DNA from 2 places in the Pseudomonas sp. Leaf127 genome. Region 1 is predicted to be linked to the other one. Evidence: riboswitches for the same ligand, from Rfam matches in the RefSeq annotation. Region 1 holds a riboswitch; the other holds the start of a gene.
What was found. A riboswitch is a leader RNA that binds a small molecule or an ion and turns the genes downstream of it on or off. The one in region 1 is predicted to bind thiamine pyrophosphate.
Positions count from the first base shown of each region.

Region 2: linked by a shared signal. The riboswitch ahead of thiC (phosphomethylpyrimidine synthase ThiC) and the one ahead of ASF84_RS08330 (TenA family protein) in region 1 are both predicted to bind thiamine pyrophosphate.

Region 1 covers NZ_LMOA01000012.1:95,675-111,891, reverse strand. The annotation lists gene gudD (glucarate dehydratase) at 1-111, shown strand, start outside; gene ASF84_RS08335 (TenA family protein) at 186-851, opposite strand; gene ASF84_RS08330 (TenA family protein) at 855-1,502, opposite strand; TPP riboswitch at 1,545-1,654, opposite strand; gene ASF84_RS08325 (urea carboxylase-associated family protein) at 1,794-2,645, shown strand; gene ASF84_RS08320 (5-oxoprolinase subunit PxpA) at 2,722-3,474, shown strand; gene ASF84_RS08315 (DUF1345 domain-containing protein) at 3,476-4,129, shown strand; gene ASF84_RS08310 (D-2-hydroxyacid dehydrogenase family protein) at 4,143-5,099, shown strand; gene ASF84_RS08305 (TonB-dependent siderophore receptor) at 5,363-7,522, opposite strand; gene pncA (bifunctional nicotinamidase/pyrazinamidase) at 7,706-8,353, shown strand; gene ASF84_RS08295 (formate/nitrite transporter family protein) at 8,446-9,357, shown strand; gene ASF84_RS08290 (response regulator transcription factor) at 9,554-10,237, shown strand; gene ASF84_RS08285 (sensor histidine kinase) at 10,215-11,648, shown strand; gene ASF84_RS08280 (MFS transporter) at 12,028-13,215, shown strand; gene ASF84_RS08275 (glycine-rich domain-containing protein) at 13,223-13,888, opposite strand; gene ASF84_RS08270 (aldehyde dehydrogenase (NADP(+))) at 14,199-15,782, shown strand; gene solA (N-methyl-L-tryptophan oxidase) at 16,209-16,217, shown strand, end outside.
Region 2 covers NZ_LMOA01000022.1:535,465-551,681, reverse strand. The annotation lists gene ASF84_RS20325 (PqiC family protein) at 1-474, opposite strand, end outside; gene parC (DNA topoisomerase IV subunit A) at 655-2,910, opposite strand; gene ASF84_RS20315 (retropepsin-like aspartic protease family protein) at 2,924-3,445, opposite strand; gene ASF84_RS20310 (esterase-like activity of phytase family protein) at 3,442-4,416, opposite strand; gene parE (DNA topoisomerase IV subunit B) at 4,413-6,317, opposite strand; gene ASF84_RS20300 (YqiA/YcfP family alpha/beta fold hydrolase) at 6,383-7,000, opposite strand; gene cpdA (3',5'-cyclic-AMP phosphodiesterase) at 7,083-7,892, opposite strand; gene ASF84_RS20290 (DUF1249 domain-containing protein) at 8,300-8,752, opposite strand; gene ASF84_RS20285 (NUDIX domain-containing protein) at 8,743-9,363, opposite strand; gene ASF84_RS20280 (RsiV family protein) at 9,576-10,322, shown strand; gene cytX (putative hydroxymethylpyrimidine transporter CytX) at 10,291-11,580, opposite strand; gene thiC (phosphomethylpyrimidine synthase ThiC) at 11,755-13,644, opposite strand; TPP riboswitch at 13,802-13,906, opposite strand; gene ASF84_RS20265 (TolC family outer membrane protein) at 14,057-15,496, shown strand; gene waaA (lipid IV(A) 3-deoxy-D-manno-octulosonic acid transferase) at 15,783-16,217, opposite strand, start outside.

The sequences.
Region 1 (16,217 bases):
CATGAGCTCTACAAAGGCATGGGCCTGGGCGCCCGCGACGACGCCGCGGCCATGCAGTTTCTGATTCCAAACTGGACGTTCAACAACAAGCAGCCATGCCTGGTGCGTTGATCGACCCGAATCACCTGTAAACCTGGCCACTTCTTGCTGGCGACCGGCGCGCAACCCCCTTGCGCGCCGTTTTTTTATGTGTGATCGGCGTCCAGCCCCATCTGCCAGAAATCGGCCTCCAGCCGCGAAGCCTTGCCGAACACACCCACCAGGTCGGCGAAGCGCTGCTCGGTCATGCTGCGGGCGGCCAGTTCATCCAGATGTCGACGTGCATCATGGGCCACCTGTTGATAGCCGTCGCCGGCGTATTCGGCAATCCAGTCGCGGTAGGGATGATCGGCCAACGCCTCGACGCCCTCGGGCGCCAAGGCCCGACCGATGACGGCGTAGCCAATGACACAAGGCGCCAGCGCGACGTGCAGTTCCAGCAAGTCGCCGGCAGCACCGCAATCGAGCACGTAGCGGGTGTAGGCCACCGTGGCCTGGTGCTCAGGCGCGGCCTCCATGGCTTCACGGCTGAGCCCCCAGCGGGCGCAGAGGCGCACATGCAGCTCGGTCTCGTCGAGGATTGCCGCCAGCCCGGCCTGGGCGGCGCGGATGTCGGCCAGGGTGCGGCTCTTGTAGGCGGCCAGCGCCCAGGCACGGGCAAACTGGATCAGAAACAGATAATCCTGAACCAGGTAGTGGCGAAACGCGGCTTGCGGCAAAGTACCAGCGCCCATCTGGCGCACGAAGGAATGGTCGACATAGCCCTGCCAGTCTGTCGCGGCGGCCGCTTTGAGACGGTCGAAAATATCCATGGTTCAGGCCTCGATGGCATAGACGGTGTCGAAAAATTCGTGTTCCAGCTGCACCGCACGCAAGAAGAAGTCCCGGCTCAACGCCTCTTCGGCCGGCCCCACCCGGTCCAGTTCGGCACGCAGGAACGCGATGAAATCGCGAAAGAACGGGTTGTCGTGCAGCGTGATCCATTCGGCATGGACAAAGTTATCCGGCAACGGCTGCGGCGCGCGGCTGGCCCAGTCCAGGTACAGCCATTCAGCCACTGTCAGCACCGCCAGCGCCGCCGCATAGGAACGGGTCGCCGCCGCTTCCTGCATCAAGGCCTTGAAGCCTGCGGTGGCCGCCGTGTCCGGTGGTGTCTGGCGTTGTTGCGCAGTAATGTCCAGGGCCGCGAACGCGCGCAGAAAATAGGTGTTCTCCTCGCCCGAGATCATCCCGGCAAAACGCCCCAGGCGCAGGCGCGCCTCGAAGCAGTCGGCGCTGGCAATTGCAGCACCCAGCAGGGTCAGGAAGCTGTCGAGAAAACGGTGGTCCTGGATCAGGTAGTGACCCATCACCCGATCATCGAGGGTGCCGGCACACAGTTCATCGACAAAACGGTGCTGCACGGCCGCCGACCAGGTCGGCTCGCTCTGCAGGCGCAGGGTTTCGGAAAAACGTTCGTTCATGGGCTGGGCTCTCTGTAGAAGCAAACAGGAGACCGGCAAAAAGGCAGGTTAAAAGCCCATCCCTCCGCCGGCATGATCCGGATCAGGTATCAGGGTCATCGCACTGCATCAGCGATTTCTCAGCCCGTGCCCGGGCTCCCCTTGGTGCAGGCATCTATACAGCAGGCCAGCGTGATTGTCATCGTTCAGGCACCCGCCCTGGCCACTTACCTGGCACGGTTATGGCTTGATGTCAGGGTTTCGGCGCGTCGGCACGACGGCGTCCTCCTCACAAAAACCGGAGCCTTTACCATGTACAAGGATTACCCCGCTGCCTATCAGGTCAGCAAAGGCAGCGCCCTGCAGGTCGACACCGCTTTTTACGAGCGCATTCGTGATCACAAGGACGGCCGCACGCTGGTCGAGCAGTTCGAGGTGCCGATTCGTACCGGGCGCGCCTGGAAGGTGCCGGCCGGGCATGTGTTTCGTGTCACCACACCGGTCGGGCCCCAGGTGGGTGATTTCAACGTCTGGAACGCCAACGACCCGCGCGAGCGCCTGTGGGCCGCGCGCACCCGGCAATTGCAGGGCGCACATGTCAGCACCCATGACCGGTTGTGGTCGAACCTGCCGTTCTTGCGGCCGATGGTGACCATTACCGACGACAGCCTGGCCGACTACGGTATCGACGAGCATGGCGGGCGCTTGCACGACCTGCTGGGCACACGCTGCGACCCGTATGTGAACCGCATGCTCACCGGTGAGGACTTTCACCACCACTGCCATTCCAACCTGACCCGCGCCGTGCTGCCCCATGGCCTGACCGAGTTCGATGTGCATGATGTGCTGAACATTTTCCAGTGCACGGGCCTGAACCATGACGACCTGTATTTCATGAAGGCTTGCCCGGCCAGGCAGGGTGACTACCTGGAATTCTTCGCTGAAATCGACCTGTTGTGCGCGCTGTCGACCTGCCCGGGCGGCGACCTGTCGCTGCCGATGTGGGGGCCGGACGCCGAAGACCCGCTCAAGGTCTGCCGACCTCTGGGGGTCGAGATCTACAGCCTGCCCGCCACTCTGCTTGAAGGCTGGGAGTCGCCGGCGCGCGCGGCCTATAACGGCAACCATGGTCTGATGATTCCCAAGGCGCCGTGGGAAAAGTAACCACGTAGGCCGACCGGGGCGATCTTGTGCCGCGCCCCGGTTATGCTTACGGCCGGATAACCCTGGAATCGATCCTATGAACATCCCTCTGCTCAACTGCGACATCGGCGAAAGCTTCGGTGCCTGGACCATGGGCGGCGACGCCCAGGTCATGCCCTGGATCGACTGCGCCAACATTGCCTGCGGCTTTCATGCCTCCGACCCGTCCATCATGCGCAAGACCGTGGCGCTGGCCCTGGAACATCAGGTGACCATCGGCGCCCACCCGGCCTACCCCGACCTGGTCGGCTTTGGTCGCCGCTCGATGAACTGCTCGGCGCAGGAAGTCGAAGACATGCTGCTGTACCAGATCGGCGCACTGGACGGCATCTGCCGCGCCGAGGGCGGCCGCGTGCAGTACGTCAAGCCGCATGGCGCGATGTACAACGACATGATGCGCGCCCCGGCCCAGTTGCGAGCGGTGTTCAAGGCCGTAGCCGCCTATGGTAGCGACCTGCGCCTGATGCTCATGGCCTCGCGGGACAACAGCACTGCACAAGGCCTGAGCGCCGAGTACGGCGTGCCGATCTGGTTCGAGGCCTTTGCCGACCGCGCCTATGACCCGGACGGGCACCTGATGTCGCGCAGCCTGCCGGGCGCGGTGCACCATGACCCTGAAACCGTGATCGCCCAGGCCCTGACCCTGGCCCGTGGTGAGCCCCTGACCGCCAGCGATGGCAGTGCCTTGTCACTGCAGGTCGACACCTTGTGCGTACACGGTGACAACCAGAGCTCCATTGCCGCCGTGCAGCGTATTCGCGAGGCGTTCCGCGCATTGGGGCACAAGTGATATGCCGCACATCCTGCGCACTCACCCACGCCTGACCGGCTCCGCCGTCCTTGGCCTGGCGGCCGGCATCGGCTCGGCTTGGCTGATCCCGCCCCTGAGCCTGATGCAGTGCGGCCTGATCGGCTGGAATGTCACGGTCTGGCTGTTTCTGGCCCTGATCCTGGGTCGCACGTTCAACAACAGCGCCGCCGATGTCAGGAGGATCGCCATTATCGAAAAAGAGAATGCCGGGGTGGTATTGCTCATGGTGTGCGTGGCCGCATTGGCCAGCCTGGCAGCAATCATCGTCGAGCTGGCCAGTAGCAAGGTCATGCCCGGCGATCACCAGGCGCTCAAATACAGCTTTACAGGCGTGACGGTGGTGGGCTCCTGGCTGTTGATCGGTGTCATCTTCAGCCTGCATTACGCCCGGCTGTTCTACACCTGGCCCGGCCCGACACCGGCGCTGAATTTTCCCGACGGCGAACAGCATCCGGACCAGTGGGATTTCTTGTACTTTTCCTTCACCTTGGGCGTGGCCGTGCAGACCTCCGATGTCGGGGTCATGACACGCGAGATGCGCAAGATCGTTCTGGCGCAAAGCCTGATCGGCTTTATCTTCAATACAGCCATCCTGGGCCTGACCATCAACCTGGCCGCCGGACTGTTCAATTAATGGAGACTCATGGATGCCCTTGCTGACTATTGCGGTACTCGACGACTGGCAACACGTGGCCTGCGATGTGGTGGACTGGTCGGTGCTCGACCCGATCGGCCAGGTCAGTTTTTTGCACGACTACCCTGCCGACACCGAGACCCTGGCCGAGCGGCTGGCCGACTATCAGGTGATCTGCGTGATGCGCGAGCGCACGCTGTTTGACCAGGCCCTGCTCAGCCGTTTGCCAAACCTGAAGCTGCTGGTCACCGGTGGCATGCGCAATGCTGCCATCGACGTGAAGGCGGCGCGGGCCCAAGGCATCGAGGTGTGCGGCACCGAGAGCTACAAGCACGCCGCACCGGAACTGACCTGGGCGCTGATCATGGGCATTACCCGTAACCTGGCCGGCGAAGCCCACTCGCTGCGAACAGGCGGCTGGCAGGTCGGGCTGGGCCGCGATCTGCATGGCAAAACCCTGGGTTTGCTGGGGCTGGGCAGTATCGGCAAATGGATCGCCCGCTACGGCCAGGCCTTTGGCATGAAGGTGATTGCCTGGAGCCAGAACCTGACCGACGAGGCCGCCGCCGAGGTTGGCGTGACCCGCGTCAGCAAGCAGCAACTGTTCGAGCAGGCCGATGTGCTGTCGGTGCACCTGGTGCTCAGTGATCGCAGCCGGGGGCTGGTGGATGCACAGGCGCTGGGCTGGATGAAACCGGACGCTTACCTGATCAATACGTCACGCGGGCCGATCATCGATGAAGCGGCCCTGATCGACACCCTGCGCCAGCGCCGGATCGCCGGCGCGGCGCTGGATGTGTTCGACCAGGAACCGCTGCCGGCCGGGCATCCGTTCCGGCAGCTGGACAATGTGCTGGCCACCCCGCACGTGGGCTATGTCACCGAGAACAACTACCGTACGTTCTACGGACAGATGATCGAAGACATCCAGGCCTGGCAGGCGGGCAAGCCGATCCGGGTATTTGCCTGAGCGAACACGATGCGCCCGCAGGCGCGGCCGGGCGGGGCAAGATTCCAGGCCTTTGTACTCATTCTGTGGGAGCGACCATCGGTCGCGAAAGGGCCCGCTCAGGCACCGCCTCATCTGTGCCTGGCAAGCAGCATTCGCGACCGATGGTCGCTCCTACGGTGCCTTAGGCTCTGTACGAAAAGTCGGTGAGCGAAGGTCAGGCAAGGCAAAAAGCGGCGAGCAAGCGCAGTTGACACGTGTCAATGAGCATTGCGAGTCGATTTTTAACGCTTGTAGGAGATTCCGACCTGTACGGTGCGCGGAGCGCCCGGGTAGGCGTAGACGTTGCCGAAGGCGCCTTCTTCGTAGTCCTTGTCGAAGATATTCTTCACGTCCAGGTTCAGGCGCACGTCTTCGTTGACCTTGTAGTACGACAGGAAGTCGACCACGGTGTAGCTGTCCATGCTGAAGTTGGGCACATTGGCAGTCTGGCCGGCGCGTTCGTCCACATAGCGGGCACCGCCACCCAGGCCCAGGCCGCGCAGCGGGCCGTCCTGGATTTCGTACAGGCTCAGCAGGCTGACGCTCTGTTTCGGAATGTTCACCAGGCGGGTGCCGTCACGCAAGGTATTGTCTTTGGTCACTTGCGCATCGACATAGGCATAACCGCCGATCACACGCCAGGCCGGGGTGATATTGCCCACCACGTTGAAATCGAAGCCACGGCTGCGCACCTCGCCGGCCGCGACGCTGTAGCTGGAATCCAGCGGGTCGGTGGTCAGTACGTTTTTCTTGTCGATCTGATAGATCGCCGCTTCCACGCTCAACTGTTTATCCAGCACCTGCCATTTGGCGCCCAGCTCGAAGGCCTTGCCTTTTTCCGGGTCGAAGCCTTTCTGCGCGCTGGTCACAGCGGTAACGGTCTGGTCCGGGCGTGCGGCGCCGGCATTGGGCTTGAACGAACGCGAGGCGCTGGCATACACCGCCAGGTCGTCGGTCAGTTCATAGGTCAGGCCCAGGCGCGGGGTGACCGAGTTATCGCTCTTGGTCCAGCTGCGTCCGCCGGCCACATAGGTGTCATAGTCATGCTCGAAACGCTCGAACCGCGCCCCGACCAGCAATTTCAGGCGCTCGGTCAGGCTGACCTGGTCCTGCACGAAGGCCGCCCAGGTCTTGAGGTTTTCCTGGTCGTGGGTCGGCGTCAGGCTCAGGGCCGGGCGTGGCTGGCCGTAGACTGGATTGAAGATGTCGATGGCGTAGGTATTCAACGCCGGGTTTGAGCGCTGAATGATCGACTTGTAGTCGTAGTCTTCATACTCGACACCGGCCAGCAGCAGGTGCTCGAAGCCTGCGGTGTCGAAGCGCCCGGTGACGTTCAGTTGCACGTCGCGGTCGGTCCACTCCAGCTTGCGGTAGTTGAAGTTGCGCACCAGGGTGCGGCCGTCCGGCTGCATGCGGCTGCCTTCGACGGCATTGCCTTGCAAGGTGCCGTCGAGAATCTGCACGCCGCCGCCCAGGGTCCAGTTGTCGTTAAGGTCATGTTCGAAACGCAACTGGCCCATGTTGTTGTCGTTGTGCAGCTTGCCGACGTCCTTCTCGCCCCAGAACGTATCGCGCGAAGCGGTGCCGGTCTGGGTCGGGTAGCGGGTCAGGCCACGGTCCAGCGGGTGATTGTTGCGCATGAATTCACCTTCGAAGGTGATGCGCGTGCTGTCGTTGACCTGCCAGCTCAGCACCGGGGTCACCGCATAGCGTTCGGTCTCGACGTGGTCGCGAAAGGTCTCACCGCCCTCGCCCAGCACATTGAGGCGATAGGCAAAGCGGCCGTCTTCGTCCAGCGGACCGGTAGCGTCCAGGGTGCCACGGTACATGCCTTGATCGTTGAGCTGGCTGCCCAGGGTCACTGAGCGTTCGCTCGAAGGCTGCTTGGACACCACGTTGAAAGTACCACCCGGGTCACTGCGACCATACAGGGTCGCCGCCGGGCCACGCAGCACTTCCAGGCGCTCGATGGTATTGGCATCGGGCATGTTCGGGTAGCCGCGGTTGATCGGAAAGCCGTTACGGTAAAACTCACCGGTGGTAAAGCCGCGCACGGTGATGGTGGTCAGGCCCTGGCCGCCGAAGTTGTTGGCCCGGCCCACGCCACCGGCGTAGTCCAGGGCGTCCTGCAAGCGAGTGGCGCCCAGGTCTTCGACCGCCTCGCGGGTGACCACGCTGATCGACTGCGGCGTTTCATGAATCGATGTGTCGGTGCGCGTGGCGCTGGCCGAGCGGGTGGCCTTGTAGCCCTGCACAGGGCCGGTGGCGCGCTCGGTGTCGAGGGCGGCATTGACGTCGGTGGCCTGCAACTCGATTGAAGACGGTGCGGCCAGGGACGGGTCAGCCAGGGCAAGCGGGGAAAAGGCCTGCAAGGCAAGAAATGAAACGGCGATACGACGCATTGACAGCGTGCTCCAAGTGAGAATCGAGCCGTGTTCGGCCCTGATCGTTTTTTGTGACAAATGTTACAGAGTTGTATTTGTTATTGATACGTATTGTCATTGGTGAGCAGCACTTTTTTGAGGGCCATTCCCTGCGCCGGTTTGCACAGGCACACTCTGTCGCCAACCCCTCGGAGCCTGATCATGCTCACTCTCCATAATCTTGCAGACCGGCGCTGTGCATTGCTGGTCATCGACATGCAATACGACTTCATGCCCGGCGGCGCCCTGGCGGTAAAGGAAGGCGATGCTCTGGTGCCGCTGATCAATCGCCTGGGCCGGCGCTTTACCCGGGTGATCCTGACCCAGGACTGGCACCCGGCCGGGCATATTTCCTTTGCCCCAAGCCACCCAGGGCATGAACCGTTCCAGCGCATCACCCTGCCCTACGGGCCGCAAACCCTGTGGCCGGTGCATTGCGTACAGGGCAGCCAGGGCGCGCAACTGCATGCCGACCTCGACCTGCCGCATGCACAATTGATTGCGCGCAAAGGCTGCAACCCGGACATCGACAGTTACTCCGCCTTCATGGAAGCCGACCGCAGCACGCCCACCGGCCTGACCGGCTATTTGCGCGAACACGGCATCGACACCCTGTACGTGGTCGGCCTGGCCCTGGACTTCTGCGTGGCCTGGTCGGCGCAGGACGCCTGCAAGGCCGGCTTCACCACCTATGTGGTCGAGGACGCCTGCCGCGCCATCGACCTTGATGGATCACTGGCCGGTGCCTGGCAGGCAATGCTTGGCCTGGGTGTGCAACGCGTGCAAAGCCAGGACTTGCTGGGCGGCTGACACAGGCATCACGCAGGCGAACGACGTGGCGGGCCATCTGTCTGACACTACACATCAGCCCCCTGTTGATTCTCTCGCGTGAAGGAAGTGGTATGGACGAGCAACCCGATGGCAAGACCCCCGGCCTGTCAGCCGAAGAAGAACGCGAGATCGAAGACAAGCTGCCGCCGCGCGCGGCTGTCCTGCATGAGACCATCCGCATCCAGGGCGACCACGAACTGGAACGCACCGTAGCGGCCTTATGGTGGTCGGCACTGGCCGCCGGACTGACCATGGGCCTGTCGTTGATGGCCATGGGATTGCTGCGCTCGCGCCTGGGCGACAGCGACGCCAGTCATGTCATCGCCAGCCTTGGCTACTCGGCAGGCTTTCTGGCGGTGATCCTGGCGCGCCAGCAATTGTTTACCGAAAACACCCTGACCGCCGTGCTGCCGGTGATGAGCAAGCTGAACCTGGGCAATATCGGCCGCCTCTTGCGCCTGTGGGGCGTGGTATTGGTCGGCAACCTGGCCGGCACGATCCTGGTGGCCTGGGTCATGCTGAACCTGCCCATCTTCGACACCAAGACCGACATGGCCTTTCTGGAAATCGGCCGCAAGGTCATGGAAAACGACATCAGCAAGATGTTCGCCAAAGGCATCGTGTCCGGCTGGATGATCGCCACCATGGTGTGGATGATCGCCTCGATGGAAAACGCCAAGATCGCGATCATCGTGATGATCACCTACCTGATGGCGCTGGGCGACTTCACGCATATCGTGGTTGGCACCGCCGAAGTGTCGTATCTGGTGTTCGCCGGCGAAGCGAGCTGGTCCGACTTCTGGCTGGTGTTCGCAGGGCCCACCCTGGCCGGCAATATCATCGGCGGCAGCTTCATCTTCGGCCTGCTCAGCCACGCGCAGATCCGCAGTGAGAACGACATCACCGCCAAGCGTGAGCGCGACAAGAAGAAATTGCTGGAAGAACGCCGCAAGACCAGCAGGAGCGGCGTCAGCCGCGAATAGCTCTTTTAGAGGCACCCCTTAGCGTTGCTCAAGACTCAGCAGTCTTGCGGGAGGCTCTGACGGCCTCATCGCCGGCAGAGCCTCCCGCAAGTGGTCTGCCAGCGTCAGCATCATCAGGCCATCACGCTTTCTTCAGGAAATTTTCAGGTTGTGACAGGCAAGATACGGTTTTGTCCGACTCTCTCAGGCCCACAGCATGACCCGAATCCTGGCAATCGAAGACGACGCTGTCACCGCAAGAGAAATCGTTGCTGAACTCAGCAGCCACGGGCTGAGTGTCGACTGGGTAGACAATGGCCAGGAAGGCCTGGCCAAGGCCGTCAGCGGCGATTATGACCTGATCACCCTGGACCGCATGCTGCCGCAGGTCGATGGCCTGACCATTGTCACGCGGCTGCGCGCCCAGGGCATCAGCACCCCGATCCTGATGATCAGCGCCCTGTCGGATGTCGACGAGCGCGTGCGTGGCCTGCGGGCCGGCGGCGATGACTACCTGTCCAAGCCGTTTGCCTCCGACGAAATGGCCGCCAGGGTCGAAGTGCTGCTGCGCCGCAACAGCCCGGCCAGCGAACAGAAAAGCCAGTTGCAGGTTGCCGACCTTGAGCTGGACCTGCTCAGCCGCGAAGCACGGCGTGGCGAGCGGGCGTTGAGCCTGTTGCCGACCGAATACAAGCTGCTGGAATTTCTGATGCGCAATCACGGCCAGGTCGTGACCCGGATGATGATTTTCCAGGAAGTCTGGGGCTATCACTTCGACCCGGGCACCAACCTGATCGATGTGCATATTGGCAGGCTGCGCAAGAAAATCGACGTTCCCGGCAGTACGCCCCTGATTCGTACTGTGCGCGGGACCGGCTATGTCATTAGCGAATCTGCCTAAAGGCTGGCGCTCTTCCAGCAGCCGTCTGCTGGCGCTGTACAGCACCTTGTTCGTGGCCTGGAGCAGCATTTTGCTGGGGGTGCTGTACTGGGAGGTCAAGGGTTATCTGGATCAGATGGCCAGTCACTCGCTGATCCAGCGCCAACAACTGTTCGCCCGCTTCGAAGGCCAGGACCTGGTTGACGCGCTCGTGGCAAGCATGGCCTTCGACAAACCGGCCGTGGACGCCTTCGGCCTGTTCGATGCGCGCCTGCGGCCGCTGTTCGGACCCATCCGGCAGATTCCGGCCAACCTGCCACTGGACGGTCAGATTCACGAGCTGGGCAGTTGCATCGCCTCCACCGATTCCAACATGCCACGCAGCAGCTGTGCGGCCGTGGCCACGCGTACCCGCGCTGGCAACTGGTTGATCCTGGTACGCGACAACGGCTCGCTGTTTGCGGTCTCGACCCTGATCCTGCATGCCCTGCTCTGGGGCCTGTCGCTGACCATCATTCCCGGGGTCGCCGGCTGGTACTTGCTGCGGCGCCGGCCCTTGCGCCGCATTCATGCCTTGCAGGCCAGCGCCGAGGCGATTGTCAGCGGCGACATGAGCAAGCGCCTGCCGGTGTCTTCGCGGCGTGACGAGCTGGACATGCTGGCGCTGATCGTCAATGCCATGCTCGAACAGATCGAACGGTTGATGAACGAGGTCAAGGGCGTGTGCGACAACATTGCCCACGACCTGCGCACCCCGCTGACCCGCCTGCGCGCCCGGCTCTACCGCATCCAGCAGGAAGCCCCGGATTCGCCGCACAGCCCGGAAATCAGCCAGGTGATTGCCGAGGCCGACTCGCTGATGGCGCGCTTTCGTGGCCTGCTGCGTATCTCCGAACTGCAGGACCAGCGCCGGCGCTCGGCCTTCGTGGCCCTGGACCTGGCGGCTTTGTTGCGCGAGGTGCATGACTTCTACCTGCCGCTGGCCGAAGAAGGCGAAATCACCCTGCTGTTGAACCTGGACGAGCCGTTGCCTGCGGTGGTCGGTGACCGGGCCTTGCTGTTCGAAGCCCTGGCCAATCTGCTGGACAATGCCATCAAGTTCACCCCGACCGGCGGCACCGTGGCGCTGAACGCCAGCACCTGGCAAGGCACGCCACGCATCGAAGTACAGGATTCCGGCCCCGGCATTCCCGAAGCCGAACGCCAACTGGTGTTCCAGCGCTTTCACCGCAGCGAACACGACAACCCGCAAGGCTTCGGCCTGGGCCTGTCGCTGGTGGCGGCGATTGCAGAATTGCACGGGTTTGGCCTGCGGATCGAAAGCAGCCGGTTTGGCGGGGCCAGCCTGATCCTGGAATGCGGGCCGGGCACCACGCTCAGTGGTGTAGGAGCGACCAACGGTCGCGAAGACCAATTGCCAGGCAAAAAATAGTGCGCCTGAACCGTCCCTTTCGCGACCGATGGTCGCTCCCACAGAGTCAGTGCAAAAATCCGGAATCTTGCCCAGCTGGAGCGACCAACGGTCGCGAATGCCAATTGCCCGGCCAAAAAAACAGTGTGCCTGAGCCGGCCCTTTCGCGACCGGTGGTCGCTCCAACAAAGTCAGTGCAGAGACCCGGGATCTTGCTCGCGTGGGAGCGACCAACGGTCGCGAAGACTGATTGCCACACACAAAAATGCGGCGTCCTGATAACCCCGTCATCAGCACCGGAAATATCCAGTATCAATCTGCCAACCCTTCTGGCCGCAAGCCAATACCGTTAGCCTGCTCATATTCTGCCGTTAATCCATTCCAGAGCCCTCGCCCGATCATGAACTCGCCCGCCACCCCGATGACCCGCCGCCTGGTCCTGCTGTTCGCCTTCTGCTGTGGCGCCATCGTGGCCAATATCTACTACGCGCAACCGATCATTGCGCTGATCGCGCCGGACCTGGGGCTGTCGCCGACCCTGGCCAGCCTGATCGTGTCGCTGACCCAGATCGGTTATGCGCTGGGGCTGTTTTTTCTGGTGCCGCTGGGCGACCTGCTGGAGAACCGTCGACTGATCATCGCCACCACTTTGTTGACCGTGCTGGGCCTGGCCGGCGCGGCGCTGGTGGAACAACCCAATCTGTTCCTGGTGCTGTGCCTGCTGGTGGGATTCAGCTCGGTGTCGGTGCAGATCCTGATTCCATTGGCCGCGCACCTGGCCCCGGAAGACTCGCGTGGCCGCGTAGTCGGTTCGATCATGGGTGGGTTGCTGCTGGGCATCCTGCTGGCCCGGCCGATTGCCAGCCTGGTGGCCGATCATTTTGGCTGGCGGGCGGTGTTTGCCGCGGCGGCCGTGGTCATGGTCGGCCTCTGCGCGGTGCTGGCCGTCACCCTGCCACCACGCAAGCCGCAGCACAGCGCGTCCTACCCGCAGCTGCTGGCCTCACTGTGGCACCTGCTGCGCACCCAGCCGGTGCTGCGCCAGCGGGCGTTCTATCAAGCCTGTCTGTTTGCCACGTTCAGCCTGTTCTGGACCGCTGTGCCACTGGAACTGGTGCGCAACCATGGCCTGTCGCAGAGCCAGATCGCGCTGTTCGCCCTCGCAGGGGCCATCGGTGCAGTGGCCGCACCCATCAGCGGGCGGCTGGCCGATGCCGGCTACACCCGCCAGACCAGCCTCACGGTCCTGCTGCTGGCCGCACTGTGCTTTTTGCCGGCGCTCACGACGCTCGGTGCCAGTGTCATTGGCCTGGCCTTGACCGGCATCGTGCTGGATTTCTGTGTGCAGGTGAACATGGTGCTGGGCCAGCGCGCGGTCTACGCCCTGGATGCCAACAGCCGCAGCCGCCTGAATGCGCTGTACATGACCAGTATTTTTCTGGGCGGGGCGGCCGGCTCGGCGATGGCCAGCGTGTTGTTCAACCACGGCGGCTGGGGCGCGATCGTGATCGCCGGCACTGCCCTGCCTTTGCTGGCACTGTCGGGTTTTATCTGGAATTCACGGCAGGCGGCCACTGCGGCGACCTGATCAGGCGTCAGTCGCCCCCGCCGCCGCCACACCCACCGCCGCAACCACTGCTGTCACCGCCGCCATCGCCACCGGAGCCGCCATCGCCGTCGCCGTCGGGGCCGCCGCTGCACCCGGCATCGCTCGGGCTGGAATAGCCATCGCTGCCAGGGGCGGCCAGGTCGCCCCCGCAATAGATGACGGGGCCGGGGCTGGTGTCGCTGCTGGCGCGCCGCATGCCCTGGCAGTCCAGCATGTACACAAAGCCACCGGCGATCATCAGCTTGGCGTCCAGCGCAAACAACAACGGCAGGCGCCGGGGCACACGTGGATGGATGTTGTCTTCGCGGCAGACGTGCCACCAGGTACGGCGCAAACCGGCATTGCCCTTGGCCGGCGCCTCATCGCCCAGTGCGGCGGCCGGGGTATGGTGCAGCAGGCCGCCAAAGGCCTGCTTGCAGAAGTCTTCATAGGCGCGGGTGTGCAGGATGAACTCATGCCACAGGTCGTCGACCACTTGCGAAGGCATCGACACATAGCGATGACCGCTATTGTGATAGGCAAGGAAGAACTGGCGCAGGCCCTGGGCGACCAGTTGGCAATCCTTGATGGTCAGGTGCGGATGGCGGTGGCGCAGGGTCTCGAACAGACCGGCCGGCAGCTTGTAATGGCGAATGACCTGTTCACGACGCATTTTGCGTACGCGCCGCCGATGGGCATTCAGTTTACCCAGCGCAAAGAACCCCATGACAGCTGCAACGATTAGCCACACATAGATCATGTCCCGACTCCGAAGGGCTGATGATGGCCATAGGTTAACACCGAGTGGCAGTTGCGCATCGGACAGGCGTAGTTGTACGATGACTGCCAACTTATCGATGCACCGGTGCTGGCCTGTGTGCAGCTCGCCAGTTCCACCCTCACTCCATCCGCGATTCGGCAACCCACGGGGCACCAGGCAGGTGATCAACCCGCCGCCCATGTCAAAACAACAGGAGATACCGATGTCCACCCTTCTCGGCCACAACTTCATCGGCGGCGCCCGCAGCGCCCTTGGTCAAACCCAGCAGCAAAGCCTGGACGCCACCACCGGTGAAGCCCTGCCCTACACCTTCGTGCAGGCCACCGAAGGCGAAATCGACGCCGCCGCCAATGCGGCCAAGGCCGCCTTCCCTGAATTTCGTCAACTGAGCCCTGCACGCCGCGCCGAGTTCCTCGACGCTATCGCCGATGAACTCGATCAACTGGGTGACGACTTCGTCGCCGTGGTATGCCAGGAAACGGCTCTGCCACAAGCCCGCATCCAGGGTGAGCGCGGTCGTACCAGCGGCCAGATGCGTCTGTTCGCGCAGATCCTGCGTCGCGGCGACTACCTGGGCGCGCGCATCGACCTGGCGCTGCCAGACCGCAAGCCAATGCCACGCGTCGACCTGCGCCAGTACCGCATCGGCGTAGGCCCGGTGGCCGTGTTCGGCGCCAGCAACTTCCCGCTGGCCTTCTCCACTGCCGGCGGCGACACCGCTGCAGCCCTGGCCGCCGGTTGCCCGGTGGTGTTCAAGGCGCACAGCGGCCACATGGCCACCGCCGACCTGGTCGGCCAGGCCATCATCCGTGCCGCCGAGCGCACCGGCATGCCTAAAGGCGTGTTCAACATGATCTTCGGCAACGGCGTCGGCGAAGGCCTGGTCAAGCATCCGGCCATCCAGGCCGTCGGCTTCACCGGCTCCCTGGGTGGCGGCAATGCCCTGAGCAAGATGGCCGCCGAGCGCCCGCAACCCATCCCGGTGTTCGCCGAGATGTCGAGCATCAACCCGGTGATCGTGCTGCCCGAGGCGCTCAATGCGCGTGGCGAAACCGTTGCCCGCGACCTGGCCTCGTCCGTGGTCATGGGTGCCGGCCAGTTCTGCACCAACCCGGGCGTGGTCATCGGTCTGCGTTCGCCGGCCTTCTCGACGTTCCTGGAGCAACTGGCCGAGCACATCGGCGGCCAGGGTGCCCAGACCATGCTCAATGCCGGCGGCCTGCGCAGCTACAGCAAAGGCGTCGAGCACCTGTTGTCGCACCCGGGTGTCACGCACCTGGCCGGCAAGGTCCAGGAAGGCAAGCAAGCCCAGGCACAGCTGTTCAAGGCTGACGTGAGCCTGCTGCTCAACGGCGACGAACTGCTGCAGGAAGAAGTCTTCGGCCCGACCACCATCGCCATCGAAGTGGCCGATGATGCCGAACTGAAGAACGCCCTGTTGGCCCTGCGTGGCCAGTTGACCGCAACCCTGATCGGCGAGCCGACCGACCTGTCCGGCTACCAGTGGCTGCTGCCGCTGCTGGAAGACAAGGTCGGTCGTATCCTGGTCAACGGCTACCCGACCGGTGTCGAGGTCTGCGACGCCATGGTTCATGGCGGCCCGTACCCTGCGACCTCCGACTCGCGCGGCACCTCGGTGGGCACCCTGGCCATCGACCGCTTCCTGCGCCCGGTCTGCTATCAGAACCACGCCGACAGCCTGCTGCCACCGGCCCTGCAGAACGCCAACCCGTTGGGTCTGCGTCGCCTGGTCAACGGTGAGTGGAGCGACCAGCCGATCGTCTGATCACCCGGCAGGTCATGAAAAAGGCGCGTCCCGATGAGGGTCGCGCCTTTTTTCATGGGCCCAGGACGGCTGTAAACCACTGATCAACGGCATAAAAAACCTGTTTTCAGGCTCGCTTTCGCAGTTGAAAAAGCTTCTGACCTGTGCAGCCATCAGGCCGAAACAAGCACTGATCAAAAATTAACCACACCCCCAAACACCCCGCTACACAAGGGTTTCGCAAAGTTACCCACAGACATACCCACGATTTTCGTGGACAACTTTTGAAGCTTTTTCGAACCCTAAATGACAAATAAAAGCAAGCGACCAATGGTCACATCGACTAAAGGGACCAGCAGGCTTCAGATCGGCTGCGGCCTTCGATAAGGCATTGATTTTTCATCGGCCTGCCGTTGAAATGATGCCCTTTTCCAAGGCGAACCGACCATGCAGCAG
Region 2 (16,217 bases), on a different contig from region 1:
CACCAGGCGGCTGTCGCGCACCTTGCCCTTGCGGTCCAGCAGGCGCCATTGGGCGTCAAGGATGGCCGGCTGTTTGCTGCCGGAGTCCAGGCGGGTGATCGACAGGATCACTTGCACGTCGGGCACGAAGTTGGCGCCTTGGGCAGGCGCCAGGACCACGCGCTGGCTGTCGAGTTTCCAGGCCACCTGGCGCAGCAACAACTGGTCGATATCGGACGACAGGTTACCGGCCCAGCGACCGTCGGGGGATGCGGTCAGGGTGCCGTCAGGCTGGCGTTGCAGAAGGGTTTCGCGTTGCAGGTAGTCCGCGACCGAAACCGGCCCCAGCAATACCGCCAGACCGGTGCCCTGCCTGGGCTGGCCTGGCTGGCCGCTGTCGAGCTGATACAGCGCGGCCGGTTGATGCACGCTGCAACCGGCCAGGCCAAGTACGCCGGTCATCAGCAAAATAATGGGAAGGCGTAGAAAATTCATCGTCCCGTCCAGGAACCTGTGAGCGGCAGGTTAAAAATTGAAAGCTCGCCAGCGTCATACAGGCATAGAGCCACGCCGGCTTGAAGACCCCATATCATCCGTTAATATCGTTCATGACTCCAGCGATTCTGCGGCGATCTTCGGCGCAAACCGAAGATCGCTGGCAGTAAACGGGTGTTTTCAGCCGTTTTCGACCAATAACGCATCCACGCGCTGAAACCCGCGGGGCAGCTTGTTGCCCCGCCGCCCACGCTCACCCTTGTAGTGCTCAAGGTCGTCGGCCTTGAGCGACAGGGTGCGCTTGCCGGCCTGCAGCACCAGGGTGGCGCCTTGCGGGATGACCGCCAGGTCGCTGACGTACTCTTCGCGGCTGGCCACCCGATCACCCGGCACGCCGATGATCTTGTTGCCCTTGCCCTTGCCCAGTTGTGGCAGGTCGCTGATACGGAACACCAGCAGCCGGCCTTCGGTGGTCACCGCCGCCAGCCAGTTGCTCTCGCGGTCGCCCACCGGACGCGGCGCAATGACTTTCGAGCCAGCCGGCAGGGTCAGCAGCGCCTTGCCCGCCTTGTTCTTGGCTTGCAGGTCCTCACCCTTGACCACGAACCCGTAGCCGGCATCGGAGGCAATCACATACAGCGCCTCGTCATCAGGCAGCAGCACGCATTCGAAGCTGGCGCCGGGCGGTGGCTGCAGCTTGCCGGTCAACGGCTCACCCTGCCCCCTGGCCGATGGCAAGGTGTGCGCGGCCACCGAATAGCTGCGCCCGGTGGAGTCGATGAACACGGCAAATTGATTGGAACGCCCGATGGCCGAGGTCTTGAAGCCATCGCCAGCCTTGTAAGAGAGCCCGGTGGCGTCGATGTCATGGCCCTTGCCGCACCGCACCCAGCCCTTTTCGGACAATACAACGGTGACCGGCTCGGTCGGCATCAGCTCGTTTTCCGACAACGCACGGGCCTCGGCTCGCTCGACGATCGGTGAGCGGCGGTCGTCGCCATAGGTTTCGGCGTCGGCAATCAGTTCGGTACGCACCAGCTTGCGCAGCTTGGCGTCGCTGCCCAGCAGGGCCTTGAGCTTGGCCTGCTCCTTGAGCAAGGCGTCCTGCTCGCTGCGCAGCTTCATTTCTTCGAGGCGCGCCAGTTGCCGCAGGCGGGTGTCGAGAATGTAGTCGGCCTGGATCTCCGACAACCCGAAGCGCGCGATCAGCTCGGCCTTGGGGTGTTCGGCGGTGCGGATGATGTGGATCACTTCATCCAGGTTCAGGTAGGCGGTCAGCAAGCCTTCCAACAGGTGCAGGCGATGCTCGACCTTGTCCAGGCGGAACTGCAGGCGGCGGCGCACGGTGCTGATGCGGAACGCCAGCCACTCGTTGAGCAGCATGCGCAGGTTCTTGAGCTGCGGCTTGCCGTCCAGGCCGATGATATTGACGTTGACCCGGTAGCTGGACTCCAGGTCGGTGGTGGCGAACAGATGCTGCATCAGCTCGCCGGCATCGATACGGCTGGAACGCGGGATGATCACGATGCGGCACGGGTTTTCGTGGTCCGACTCGTCACGCAGGTCGGCGACCATCGGCAGCTTCTTGGCCTGCATCTGGGCGGCGATCTGCTCCAGCACCTTGGCCCCGGAGACCTGGTGCGGCAAGGCCGTCACCACGATGTCGCCGTCTTCGACCCGGTACACGGCGCGCATGCGCACCGAGCCCTTGCCGGTCTCGTACATTTTCAGCAGGTCGGCACGCGGGGTGATGATCTCGGCTTCGGTCGGGTAGTCAGGGCCCTGGATGTGCTCACACAGTTGCTCGACCGTGGCCTTGGGCTCATCGAGCAGGCGCACGCAGGCGCTGGCCACTTCCCGCAGGTTGTGCGGCGGCACGTCGGTGGCCATGCCGACCGCGATGCCGGTGGTGCCGTTGAGCAGGATATTGGGCAACCGCGCCGGCAACACCGCCGGCTCATCGAGGGTGCCGTCGAAGTTCGGCACCCAGTCGGCCGTGCCCTGGCCCAGTTCGCTGAGCAGCACTTCGGAATAGCGCGACAGGCGCGCCTCGGTGTAGCGCATGGCCGCGAACGACTTGGGATCATCCGGTGCACCCCAGTTGCCCTGGCCATCGACCAGGGTGTAGCGGTAGCTGAACGGCTGGGCCATCAGCACCATGGCCTCGTAGCAGGCCGAGTCGCCGTGCGGGTGGAACTTGCCGAGCACGTCGCCCACGGTGCGGGCCGACTTCTTGTGCTTGGCGTCGGCGCCCAGGCCCAGCTCGCTCATGGCGTACACGATACGACGCTGCACCGGCTTGAGGCCGTCGCCGATGTGCGGCAAGGCGCGGTCCATGATCACGTACATGGAATAGTTGAGGTAGGCCTGTTCGGTGAAGTCGGCCAGGGAGCGGCGTTCGACGCCGTCCAGGCTGAGGTCAAGGGAGTCGCTCATGCGGGCCTCGTCATTAAGGGGTCGTCTGGCGCAGCAGCAAGGTGCCGCCACGCTGGGTAAATTCGAGTTGTTTCATCGCGCTCATGCCCAGCAGGATTTCATCGCCATCCAGGCTGGGGGTTACCAGCGCCCGCACATCGCGCAGCACGATCTCGCCCAACTGGACCCGGTCCAGGCGGGTGCGAAAGCCCTGCACCCGGCCGTTGGCGGTGCTGACCGTGACCGGTACGCCGCGCTCCAGGCCCAGTTCGTCGGCCAGGTCACCAGGGATGGCGACATCGGTGGCGCCGGTGTCGATCATGAACGGTACGTCGCGACCGTTGAGGCGTGCGGTGCCGACAAAATGCCCCTGTCGGTTGCCCACTAGGCGCACTTCTATCGCCCCCTGGGTGTGCACCGACTCCATGGCGGTATTGGGGTTGTGCTGCTTGTCTTCCCACTCGCCAAAAAAGCGCGTGGCCAGAAACAGCCCGGCCGCCCAGGCCATGAGCATCAGGATCTTGCCGGCACGCCGGCCAGGCTGCGGTGGGGTCATGGCGCGCTCCAGCCGCCGGCAGGCGCTGCAAAACGCCAGACGACGGGTCGTTTTTCACCATCGGCGCGGGCGCCGAAGTTGTTGTCCGTGCCGATCCAGGCCCCGGTGTCGTCGATCACCAGCGCTTCGGTCAGGCCATAGGGCTGATCATAGCGTCGCTCTGGCTGCCGGGCCTCATGGCCGAACGACCAGCAGCGCTCGGCCACGCCGTCTTCGGGGTCACGCCGGCAGATCCGGTACACCGAGCGCTCCAGGGTAAACAGCTTGCCCTGGTACAGCGACAAGTCGGCAAAGTCCCATGACGTGATGGCCTTGTCGGCCCGGCCGGTGGGTGGGTGGTCGACCTGGGCATACAGCACGCAGTCCGGCGCACAGCGCCATTGCTCGCCCTCGCGCTGCACCACCAGCAGGCCGCGCTCCTGACGTTCCGCTGCCAGCCAGAGTCGCTCGCCCTGCGGATCGATGGCGATGCCTTCGAAGATGGCATTGAAGTGCTGCAACATGCCCTTGGCCTGAGCCTGGGCCACCAGCGCCGGCGGCAGGACCAGCCAGGTAGCCGGCCCTGTCGCCGGCACCTTGAGCACCGCGGCGGTGGCTTCGCTGACCACATAGCGGTTGCCCGCCGCGTCGCAACTGATGCCTTCATAATCCAGGCTGCCGCCGCGGACCACGGTTGACAGGGTGGCCAGCGAACGCAGGCGGGCCGGCAGGTCGCTGTGCGGCTCAGGCACGTCGAATTCGTGCGCCTCGGCCTGCCACACGGCCTGCGTGCGGTCCAGTCGATAGAGCACGCGGTCATCGCGGTCCGACACCGTCCACAATTGACCGTCGCACAGGGCCAGGCCCGACAGGTTACCACCGGTCATGCCCTCTACCGGGTGTTCCGAGAGCAGCTTGAGTTGCTGCAGCGGTACCTGCGCGTGAGCCGGAACCGCCAGCAAGGCCAGCGCGGCGAGCCAGGCTCGCCTCAACTCAGGACCTCGGCCAGGTTGCCCTTGGCTTCAAGCCAGGCCTTGCGATCGGAAGCGCGCTTCTTGGCCAGCAGCATGTCCATGATTTCCGTGGTCGCGGCATAGTCGTCCAGGGTGAGCTGGACCAGACGCCGGGTGTTGGGGTCCATGGTGGTTTCACGCAACTGCGGCGGGTTCATTTCACCCAGGCCCTTGAAGCGCGTGACCTGCGGCTTGCCGCGTTTCTTCTCGGCCACCAGGCGGTCGAGGATGCCATCGCGCTCGGCTTCGTCCAGGGCGTAGAAAATCTCCTTGCCCAGGTCGATGCGGTACAGCGGTGGCATGGCCACATACACATGGCCCGCATCCACCAACGGGCGGAAATGCTGGACGAACAGCGCGCACAGCAAGGTGGCGATGTGCAAGCCGTCCGAGTCGGCGTCGGCCAGGATGCAGATCTTGCCGTAGCGCAGCTGGCCGATGTCGGCCGAGCCCGGATCGACACCAATGGCCACGGCAATGTTATGCACTTCCTGGCTGGCCAGCACTTCGCCGCCGTCGACTTCCCAGGTGTTGAGGATCTTGCCGCGCAGCGGCAGGATGGCCTGGAACTCCTTGTCACGGGCCTGCTTGGCGGAACCGCCGGCCGAGTCGCCCTCGACCAGGAACAGCTCGGAGCGCGCCGGGTCCTGCCCGGCACAATCGGCCAGCTTGCCCGGCAGGGCCGGACCCTGGGTGATGCGCTTGCGCTCGACCTTCTTGCTGGCCTTCAGCCGGCGGCCGGCGTTGTTGATCGCCAGTTCTGCCAGTTGCATGCCCAGGTCCGAGTGCGTGTTGAGCCACAGGCTGAACGCGTCCTTGACCACCCCGGAGACGAAGGCCGCCGCTTCACGTGACGACAGGCGCTCCTTGGTCTGGCCGGAGAACTGCGGCTCCTGCATCTTGGTCGACAGCACAAAGGCAATGCGCTCCCAGACGTCTTCCGGCGCCAGCTTCACACCGCGCGGCAGCAGACTGCGGAACTCGCAGAACTCGCGCATCGCATCGAGCAGGCCCTGGCGCAGGCCGTTGACGTGGGTGCCGCCCTGGGCGGTGGGGATCAGGTTGACGTAGCTTTCCTGCACGCTGTCACCGCCTTCGGGCAACCACAGCAAGGCCCAGTCCACCGCTTCTTTATTGCCGGCAAAACTGCCGCAGAACGGCTCGTCGGGCAGGCGCAGGAAGTCGGTGACCGAATCCTGCAGGTAAGAGCGCAGGCCGTCCTCGTAATGCCACTCGACCTTCTCGCCGGTGGATTTGTCCTCGAAGCTGACCAGCAGCCCCGGGCACAGCACGGCCTTGGCCTTGAGCACATGCTTGAGGCGGCTGACGGAGAACTTCGGGCTGTCGAAATACTTGGGGTCCGGGCTGAAATACACGCTGGTGCCGGTGTTGCGCTTGCCCACCGTACCGACCACCTGCAGGTCCGAGGCCTTGAAGCCGTCGGCGAAGGTCATCTGGTATTCGTTGCCATCGCGCTTGACCTTGACCCGCACCTGGGTCGAGAGCGCGTTGACCACCGAAATCCCCACGCCGTGCAGGCCGCCGGAGAACTGGTAGTTCTTGTTGGAGAACTTGCCGCCGGCGTGCAGCTTGGTCAGGATCAGCTCGACCCCGGACACGCCTTCTTCAGGGTGAATGTCCACCGGCATGCCGCGACCGTCATCGCTGACTTCCAGAGAGTGGTCGGCGTGAAGGATCACCTGCACCGAGCGGGCGTGACCGGCCAGGGCTTCGTCGACACTGTTGTCGATGACCTCCTGGGCCAGGTGGTTGGGCCGCGAGGTGTCGGTGTACATGCCCGGACGCTTGCGAACCGGATCGAGGCCCGAGAGGACTTCGATGGCATCGGCGTTATAGGAACTAGCGCTGGGAGTGGCCATGGGTTCTCGTTATCAAGGATTCATGAAAGATCGCACAGGGTGCCGCATCGTCGCACGCTTGCCTTTCACAATCGTGAAAGGTCAATCGCCTGCAACACCGACGGGGCAAAGCCGGCGATGGCCAGCAGTTCCGGCAGGCGCGCGGCAAAGCCCTGGTAGCTGTGGTCGCCGCCGTCCTGGATATCCAGGCTGCAACGGGCGTAGAACGCCTCGGCACGGCGGTAGTCGAGGGTTTCGTCGCCGGTCTGCAGCCACACCCGGACCTGTTGCGGATCGCTCGGGGCCGGGACTTCCAGCTCGGCCAGCGCCTGCACATGGTCGAGGGTCAGCTCCCAGCGCTCGCCGGTGTAGAGGTTCTGCTGGGTGCCCAGGAAGCCGTCGAACAACCGGTGCGGATTGACCGCCGGGTTGATCAGCACGGCCTTGAGTCCATGGCGCTGCGCAAGATGGGTCGCATAGTAGCCGCCGAGCGAGCTGCCGACCAGCAATGGCCGACCCAGCGACTCGATGGCCTCATCCAGCTGGCCGATGGCCTGGCGGGGATGGTGATGCAACTCCGGCACCCGCACCTGCGCCTGCAGGCCCAGCGAGTGCATCAGGGTCGTCAACTGGGTGGCCTTCTTCGACAGGGCCGAACTGTTCAGGCCGTGGATGTACAGCAGAGTGGGGTTATCGCCGGTCACGCCAGGCCTCCGAAAACTCGCAACGTCACAAAGCCGCATAGTTTACAGGAGTCCGGGGGCAGAAATGCACCTTCAAACTGTATCAATAACCAGTACCGGAGAAATCCACCCCGAAATCCGTCCCGGCCAGCCGGCTGATGCCGGTGTCCAGCCGTCCGTCGTCGTGCAGCCTCAGCCAGCGATAGCCGGGGGCGGCGGTGTCGAGGCCGAATGCCTCGCTGCCGGGCGCAAACTGGATGCAGGTGGACGGCGTGGCCAGCAGGCGCACGCCCTCGCGCACCTCATCGAAGGCCTGGTGCACATGCCCCCACAGCACCGCCCGCACCTGCGGGTAGCGATCAAGCACGGCAAACAGCGCCACGGCGTTGTGCAGGCCGATGGGCACCATCCAGGCGCAACCGATGGGTACAGGGTGATGATGCAGGCACACCAGATGATGGCGATCGGGTGCGTCGATGAGCGATTGCTCGAGCAATTGCAGCTGCAGCTCGTCCAGATGACCGAACACCGCCCCCTCGACCTCGGAGTTGAGCATGGTGACCCGCCAGCCACCGATGTCCGTCACCGGCACCAGGACTTCGCTGCCTTGCGCCGCCTCGTTCATCTGCGCCCATTCGTCATGGTTGCCCGGCAACCAGCGCACCGGCACGCCCAGCGGCTCGCTGAGCTCACGAAACGCCCGGTACGACTGCACGGTACCGTCCTGGGAAATATCCCCGGTCATCAGCAGCAGGTCGATATGCGGCTGCTCGGCCTTTACCAGCTCGAGCACATTTTCCAGCCCCTCACGGGTATTCATGCCCATCAGCGTGCCGTCCGCCTCGGCGAACAGGTGACTGTCGGACAACTGGACCAGCAGGACTGAAGAATCCTTGATAGATGAACTCGGCAACGGCCGTCTCCCGGGGGCGATACGTGGCGAATTATGGTAGCTGTTGCCGGGTACGGCAAACCGGGAATTGAGTGGTCGATCACAGCAATGATGATCGAAAGGCCATTATCGCTGTGCCGGCAGCTGACACCCGCCGGCTGTCGTAGGAGCGCGCTCTGCCCGCGACCGAGTGCGCAGCGCTCGCAAAAATTCGGGAAACGCTACAAGTTTATGATTGGAAATCTGCGAAACGCTGAAAATTCATGGCTGGAGATTTGCGAAACGCTAGCAATTTACGGTTTTAGATCTGCGAAACACTGCAAATTTACGGCTGGAGATCTGCGAAACGCTGCAAATTTACGGCTTTAGATCTGTGAAACGCTACAAATTTACGACTGCTGCGCAGCCGGTCGCGGGCAAGCGCGCTCCTACCTTACGGCTTCGTATTCATGGCCGCAGGCCAGGCAGTGACTCAGCCACTCGCCCAGGAACAGGTTGAGCTGGGCTTTTTCGTCGGGCTGGTGCATGTGGGTGTTCGGGTAGGGATAGATGCCGCGAAAGCGCCGCGCATGTTCGGCGCCGATCACTTCGGCCATGCGCGCGTCATGATAGACCTGCACTTCCAGGCGCGGCACCGGCAGCCAGGGCAGGCTGTGCTCCTGGCTGACCTGCAAGGTAGTGGTGTACGGGCAGTCCAGCAGCACTTCGACCGCCAGTACGCCGAGCATCTGCTCGCCCTGGGTCACGGCCACCCGGCGCGAGCTTTTTTGCGTGCGCATGTCGGGCAGCAGGCGCATCAGGCGGGCGTAGTTGGCCTCGCATGCTGCCTGCAGGCCGGCAAGATCGACACGATAGCGCTCGCGCAAGAGATTCACGACCATAGCCCCCTTATTTCAGCGCGGTTCAAGGCCAGCCATTGCAAGGCAATGATGGTTGCCGCGTTCATGATCCGGCCATCGGCCACGGCTTGCAGGGCGTCGTCGAACGACCAGACCGTGACGCGGATGTCCTCCCCCTCCGACTCCAGCCCGTGCACGCCACCGGCGCCCTGGCTGTCGCATTGTCCCAGGAAAAGATGAACGTATTCATCACTGCCGCCCGGCGAAGGAAAGTACCGGGTAATCGGCCACAGGGCCTGGAATGCAAGATCAGCTTCCTCTTCTGCCTCACGATGAGCAACCTCTTCCGGTTGCTCATCCTTGTCGATCAGCCCGGCGACCAGTTCGATCAGCCACGGGTTGCCGACTTTCTCCAGGGCACCGACCCGGAACTGCTCGATCAACACCACTTCATCGCGTTTGGCATCGTAGGGCAGCACGCAGACCGCATCATGGCGCACGAACAGTTCACGGCCGATTTCGCGACCGGTGCCACCATTGAACAGTTCATGGCGCAGGTACAGCTTGTCGAGTTTGTAAAACCCCTGGAAACAGGTTTCGCGTCGGGTGATTTCAAACGCGGAGGGGTTTGAACGGGGGGTGGTCTGGGTCATGAATGTCTCGCTGCAGGACGCTTTGGCTTCGGGCCATCCTAACGCGCATCGACCACCAGATGCAGCCCCCCCCTCTCAACAAGCAGGGTAGACGCGCAGGCGCCAAAACATTTCTAATCCGCCCAGTGGCGAACCGAAATCGCGGTTTGCAGTCCAAGCAGCCTGCATGCGTACGCCGCACGCGTTTTTTCCGACACCGCCAAGGATCATCAATGTCGTTATCGAAGATCGCCGCACTGGCCTGCCTGGCCGTTACGCTGGGTGCCTGCCAAAGCCTGTTCCAGCCCAACATGCGTGCCCCGCTGCAGGTCGAACGCGAAACCTCAGAGCAGATCAAGCCGGGTTGCAACAGTGACGATTGCCCGCTGGTGAACATCGATACCGTGCACTTTCCCGCCGAGCCGCGGCTGGACGCCATCGTGCAGAAAAACCTGCTGCAGATGGCCCACAGCGAACCGGGCGCGACGCCGCCGGCCACGCTCAAGGCGTACGAACAGCAGTTTCTGAGCCGTGCCCAGGGCCGCAACGCCAGCTACCTGCAGGCCAAGGTCCGCGAGCAGCATGACGGCATCGTGGTGATGGAGCTGTCCAGCTACCTGGACACCGGCGGCGCCCACGGCGACCCGGGTCGCTCGCTGTTCAGCTATTCGCGCCAGCAACAGAAGGTCCTGACCCTGGCGGACATGGTCGTGCCCGGCAAGGAAGCCGAGTTCTGGGAAAAGGCCCAGATGGCCCACCAGGCCTGGCAGGTGTCGACCAAGGTCAATGAGGACCCTGAGTTTCTCAAGACCTGGCCGTTCAAGCGCACCACCAACGTGGCGCTGACCTATGGCGCGGTGATCCTCAAGTACCCGGTGACCACCATTGCGCCCTACGCCATGGGCCATGTCGAGCTGAAGATTCCCTATCCGCAGCTCAATGGCGTGATCAGGCCTGAGCTGTTCCCCGGTCGTAGCTGACACCGCGCCCCAGCAACAACTGCAATACGCCGGCCATGACCAGTGCTGGCAGGGTGGCACCCACTTCGGGGTACAGATTGGCCAGCAGATGATAGGTGCTGACGCCGCCCAGCCAGGCCAGCAGGCTCAAGCCCCGCAGCCCCGGCACCTGAGCCGGCGAACGCCGCCGGCGCAGCACGAAGTGATCGACCAGCACCACGCCGAACAACGGCGCGAACAGCGAGCCGATCAGCAGCAGGAAGCTTTCGTACTGCGCCAGTGGTGCAAAGCAGGCGATCAAGGTACAGAGCACGCCAATGGCCAACGCCAGGTGCTCAACCTTCAACCCCGACAGCATGGCACCGGACACTGCCGCCGAGTGGATGTCGGCAAAAGCCTTCTCCGACTCGTCGAGCAGCACCAGCAACAGCGGAATGCCCATCCCGGCCCCGGCCAGGGCCAGCAGCAGGGCATTGGCCTCGCCATCGGCGGCGAATGCCAGGGTGTAGCCCACGCCCAGGCTCATCAACCAGCAGTTACCGATGAAATACCCCAGTACCGTACCGAAAAACACCGGCTTCGCCCGTCGGCCGAAGCGCGAGTAGTCGGCAATCAGCGGCAGCCAGGACAGTGGCATGGCAATAGCAATGTCCAGACCGGTGGCAAACGGCATCGAACCGTCACCGCCACGCGCCCACAATGCCGCCAGGTCGGCCTTGGCCAGCAGGTTCCAGGTCAGCCACAGGCATGCGCCAAGCAACAGCCAGATACCCCACTGGCGCAGGATCTTGCGCACGAACGTCAAGGGCCCGCTGACCGCCAGCAAGGTCGCCAGGCCGCCGAAGAACAACGCCCAGAGCAACGGGCTGGTCCACAGCCCGCCTTCGCCAAAGGCGCGCGCCCCCAGCAAGCTGGCCGCATCGCGCATGACGATGATCTCGAACGAGCCCCAGCCCACCAGTTGCAGCAGGTTGAGGACCGCCGGCAGCATCGCGCCGCGTCGTCCCAGGCTGAGCGTGAGCGAAGCCATGGACGACAGGCCGGTATCGGTGCCGATCACCCCGGCGCCGGCCAGCAGCAGGACGCCGACCAGCGTGCCCAGGGCAATGGCCAGCAACGCACCGCTCATGCCCAGGCCCGGTGCCAGCAAGGCACCGGTTTGCAGGACCATCAGGCCGATGCCCAGGGAAAACCACAGGGAAAACAGATCGCGTCCGCCCAATACCCGCCGCTCGGCAGAGACAGGCAGGTCGGGGGAGTAAGTGCCGGGTGTGTTCACATCAGAATCTCAATGGTTAGTAGGAGCGCGCTTGCCCGCGACCGAGTGCGCAGCGCTCGCAAAATCTGCGAAACGCCATAGATGTACGGCTGGTAAATCGGCGAAACGCCACAATTTTACGACTGCTAGCGCAGCCGGTCGCGGGCAAGCGCGCTCCTACCAGGGGTCGTATGATCAGACTTTCTGGTAAAGCTGGCTGCCTTCCTGCTTGAAGCGCTCGGCCTGTTCGCGCATGCCCGCCTCCACTGACACATCGATACTGTCGATGCGCTGGTTGGCGGCGTACTCGCGCACTTCCTGGGTGATCTTCATCGAGCAGAACTTCGGTCCGCACATCGAGCAGAAGTGCGCGACCTTGGCCGAGTCCTTGGGCAGGGTTTCGTCGTGGTAGGCGCGGGCGGTGTCCGGGTCCAGGCCCAGGTTGAACTGATCTTCCCAGCGAAACTCGAAGCGCGCCTTGCTCAGGGCGTTGTCGCGGATCTGCGCGCCGGGATGCCCTTTGGCAAGGTCGGCAGCATGGGCGGCGATCTTGTAAGTGATGATCCCGGTCTTGACGTCATCCTTGTTCGGCAGGCCCAGGTGTTCCTTGGGCGTGACGTAGCAGAGCATGGCGCAGCCGAACCAGCCGATCATCGCCGCGCCGATACCGGAGGTGATGTGGTCGTAGCCCGGTGCAATGTCAGTGGTCAAAGGGCCCAGGGTGTAGAACGGCGCCTCGTCGCAGCACTCGAGCTGCTTGTCCATGTTTTCCTTGATCAACTGCATCGGCACATGGCCCGGGCCTTCGATCATGCACTGCACGTCATGCTTCCAGGCGATCTTGGTCAACTCGCCCAGGGTTTCCAGTTCGCCGAACTGCGCCGCGTCGTTGGCGTCGGCAATCGAGCCCGGGCGCAGGCCGTCGCCCAGCGAGAAGCTGACGTCGTAGGCCTTCATGATTTCGCAGATGTCGTCGAAATGGGTGTAGAGGAAGTTTTCCTTGTGGTGCGCCAGGCACCACTTGGCCATGATCGAGCCGCCGCGGCTGACGATCCCGGTGACGCGCTTGGCGGTCAGCGGCACATAGCGCAGCAGCACGCCGGCATGGATGGTGAAATAGTCGACGCCCTGCTCGGCCTGTTCGATCAGCGTGTCGCGAAACAGCTCCCAGGTCAGGTCCTCGGCCACGCCGCCGACCTTTTCCAGTGCCTGGTAGATCGGCACGGTGCCGATCGGCACCGGCGAGTTGCGGATGATCCACTCGCGGGTTTCATGAATATGCTTGCCGGTGGACAGGTCCATGACCGTGTCCGAGCCCCAGCGGATGCCCCAGGTCAGCTTGGCCACCTCTTCCTCGATGGAAGAGCCCAGTGCGCTGTTGCCGATATTGCCGTTGATCTTCACCAGAAAGTTACGGCCGATGATCATCGGCTCAAGTTCGGTGTGGTTGATGTTGGCCGGGATGATCGCGCGGCCACGGGCGATTTCCTCGCGCACAAACTCAGCGGTGATTTCCCTGGGGATGCTGGCGCCAAAGCTGTGGCCGGCGTGTTGTTGCTGCAGCAGGCCGGCGGCACGGGCCTCTTGCAGCTTCATGTTTTCGCGGATGGCGACGTATTCCATCTCGGCGGTGATGATGCCCTGGCGGGCATAGTGCATCTGGCTGACGTTGGCGCCGGCCCTGGCGCGGCGTGGCTTGTGCACATGGGCAAAGCGCAGGGCGGTCAGTTCGGCATCGTTGAGGCGCTGCTGGCCGAAGTTCGAGCTCAGGCCGTCGAGCAGTTCGGTGTCGTTGCGCGACTCGATCCACGGCGTGCGCACATCGGCCAGGCCCTTGCGCACATCGATGATCACATTGGGGTCGGTGTAGGGGCCCGAGGTGTCGTAGACGGTGACCGGTGCGTTGATCTCGCCGCCAAAATCGGTCGGCGTCACGTCCAGGCTGATTTCGCGCATCGGCACGCGGATGTCCGGCCGAGAGCCTTGAACGTAGATTTTCTGCGAGCGGGTGAACGGCTTCACGGAGCCTGAGTCGACCTGGGCCGATTCACTCAGATGGGGGGCGTTTTTTGCTTTTGTGCTCATCACGGTCTCTCCTGACATCCTGGGGCGGATTGATTGTCGGAGTGACCTGAACAGACGGGGGGCGCGCCATGAAACACAGACGCAGAGCATCGCAGGAAGGCGGGTGTTCGAATAAATTGAACGCACGACCCCGGACGACACTCAAGAGGACTCGCCGGGAGCGAGCAATCTTGTTCCCTACGCAGGCGTTAACCTGATCAGGTTCAACGGGATCCGGCTTAACCGATCTCAGCCTCATAGCAAGGCACCCCGACAAGAACGGTGCCAGTCTATGCCGGCCAGGGGCCCCAACGCCAGCCCCGCATACAACCCCGGCGATAAATGACCGATATGACCGATTGTTGCGCCCAACGTCAGGCTCTACACTCGCTGACCGGTCCAGGCCGCGATCATTTTCAGGAAGGAACACCTCATGCTGCGCAAACTGTCGTGGGTCATCGCTGTGTCATATGCCTGCAGCCCGCACGCCTGGGCCTACGACGCCCCGCTCACGGCCAGCACCGGGCTGGTGAATGTCTACCAGCAGGCGGTGGACAACAATGCCGACCTGGCCGCGGCCCGCGCCGACTACCAGGCACGCAGCGAAGGCGTGCCACAGGCCCGCGCCGGGCTGTTGCCGAACCTGTCGGCCAGCGCCCAGAGCAACAACACCCGCACCAGCATCGATCAACCCAGAATAACGGCCAGCCGCAGCGGCACGGTCTACCAGGCCACGCTCAGCCAGCCGCTGTTCCGCGCCGACCGCTGGTTCCAGCTGCAGGCCGCCGAGGCGGTGAACGAGCAGGCGGCGCTGGAATTGTCGGCCACCGAGCAGAACCTGATCCTGCAATCAGCGCAGTTGTACTTCACGGTGCTGCGCGCCCAGGACAACCTGGCGACCACCAAGGCCGAAGAGGCGGCGCTCAAGCGCCAGCTGGACCAGGCCAACGAGCGCTTCAATGTCGGCCTGTCGGACAAGACCGACGTGCTCCAGGCCCAGGCCAGCCACGACACTTCCCGCGCCAACCGGCTGATCGCCCAACGCCAGGTCGACGATGCGTTCCAGGCACTGGTGACCCTGACCAATCGCCAGTACAGCGCCATCGAAGGCATGGTCCACAGCCTGCCGGTGCTGCCGCCCTCGCCCAACGACGCCAAGACCTGGGTCGACACTGCGGCCCAGCAGAACCTTGACCTGCAAGCCAGCAACCATGCGGTCGAAGCCGCGCAGCAGACCGTGCGTCAGCGCAAGGCCGGCCATGCGCCGACGGTCGACGCCGTGGCCACCTACCAGCGTGGCGACAACGACGCCCTGGGCTTTTCCAACCCCAACTACACCGGGCAAAGCTACAGCGGCGACGTCGAGCAGCGCACCGTGGGCGTGCAACTGAACATCCCGCTGTACAGCGGCGGGCTGACCAGCTCGCAGGTGCGTGAGGCATACGCACGCCTGAACCAGAGCGAGCAGCGCCGCGAAAGCCTGCGCCGCCAGGTGGTCGAGAACACACGTAACCTGCACCGCGCGGTCAACACCGACGTGGAGCAGGTGCAGGCGCGCAAGCAGTCGATCATCTCCAACCAAAGCGCGCTGGAAGCCACGGAAATCGGCTATCAGGTCGGCACCCGCAATATCGTCGACGTGCTCGACGCCCAGCGCCAGCTGTATGCCTCGGTGCGTGACTACAACAACACCCGCTACGACTACATCCTCGACAGCCTGCGCCTGAAACAGGCCGCCGGCACCCTGAGCCCCGACGACCTGCAAGACCTGGCGCGCTACCTCAAGCCCGACTACAACCCGGACAAGGACTTCCTGCCCCCGGACCTGGCCGAGGCCGCCCGCAAGAACTTCGAACGCCCGGCCAAGCGCTGACCGGCAGCCCCGCGCTGGATCCGGGGTAGGAGCGCGCTCTGCCCGCGACCGGCTGCGTCAGCAGTCGTAAATTTGCAGCGTTTCGTAGATTTTGGACGTGTTCACACTCAGAAATTTGTGGCGTTTCCGAGATTTCTGCGAGCGCTACGCACTCGGTCGCGGGCAGAGCGCGCTCCTACCACGGTGATGTGACACTGAATTTCGGGTCTGGCACCAGACGGTGGGAGGCAGCTTGCTGGCCTCATCGCCGGCAAGCCGCCTCCCACAGGGATTTCAGGTCTTGGTGTTACATCAGCCGGGCAATCAGCCCCAGCAATCGCTGCAGGGCGCCCTGGTTGGCCTCCATGACCTGCAGCCCCGCCCCGGCCATTGCGCGGGCCTGTTCGGGCTCGTCGAACAGGCGTTGCACCGCTGTCGCCAACGCCTGCGCGTCGTTGACTTCGAGCAAGGCGCCAGCGCTGCGCAGCATGGCGGCGATTTCCAGAAAGTTGAACAGGTGCGGCCCGCTGAGTACCGGCCTGGCCAGGGCCGCCGGTTCCAGCAGGTTATGCCCGCCATTGGCCACCAGGCTGCCGCCGACAAAGGCGCAGTCGGCCAGGGCATAGAGAAACAGCAGCTCGCCCATGGTGTCGCCCAGCAGCACCGAGGTGGCCGGCATGACCGCCGCGCCCGTCGAGCGGCGCACCGTGTCGAAGCCTTGCTGCACACACAGCTCATGCAC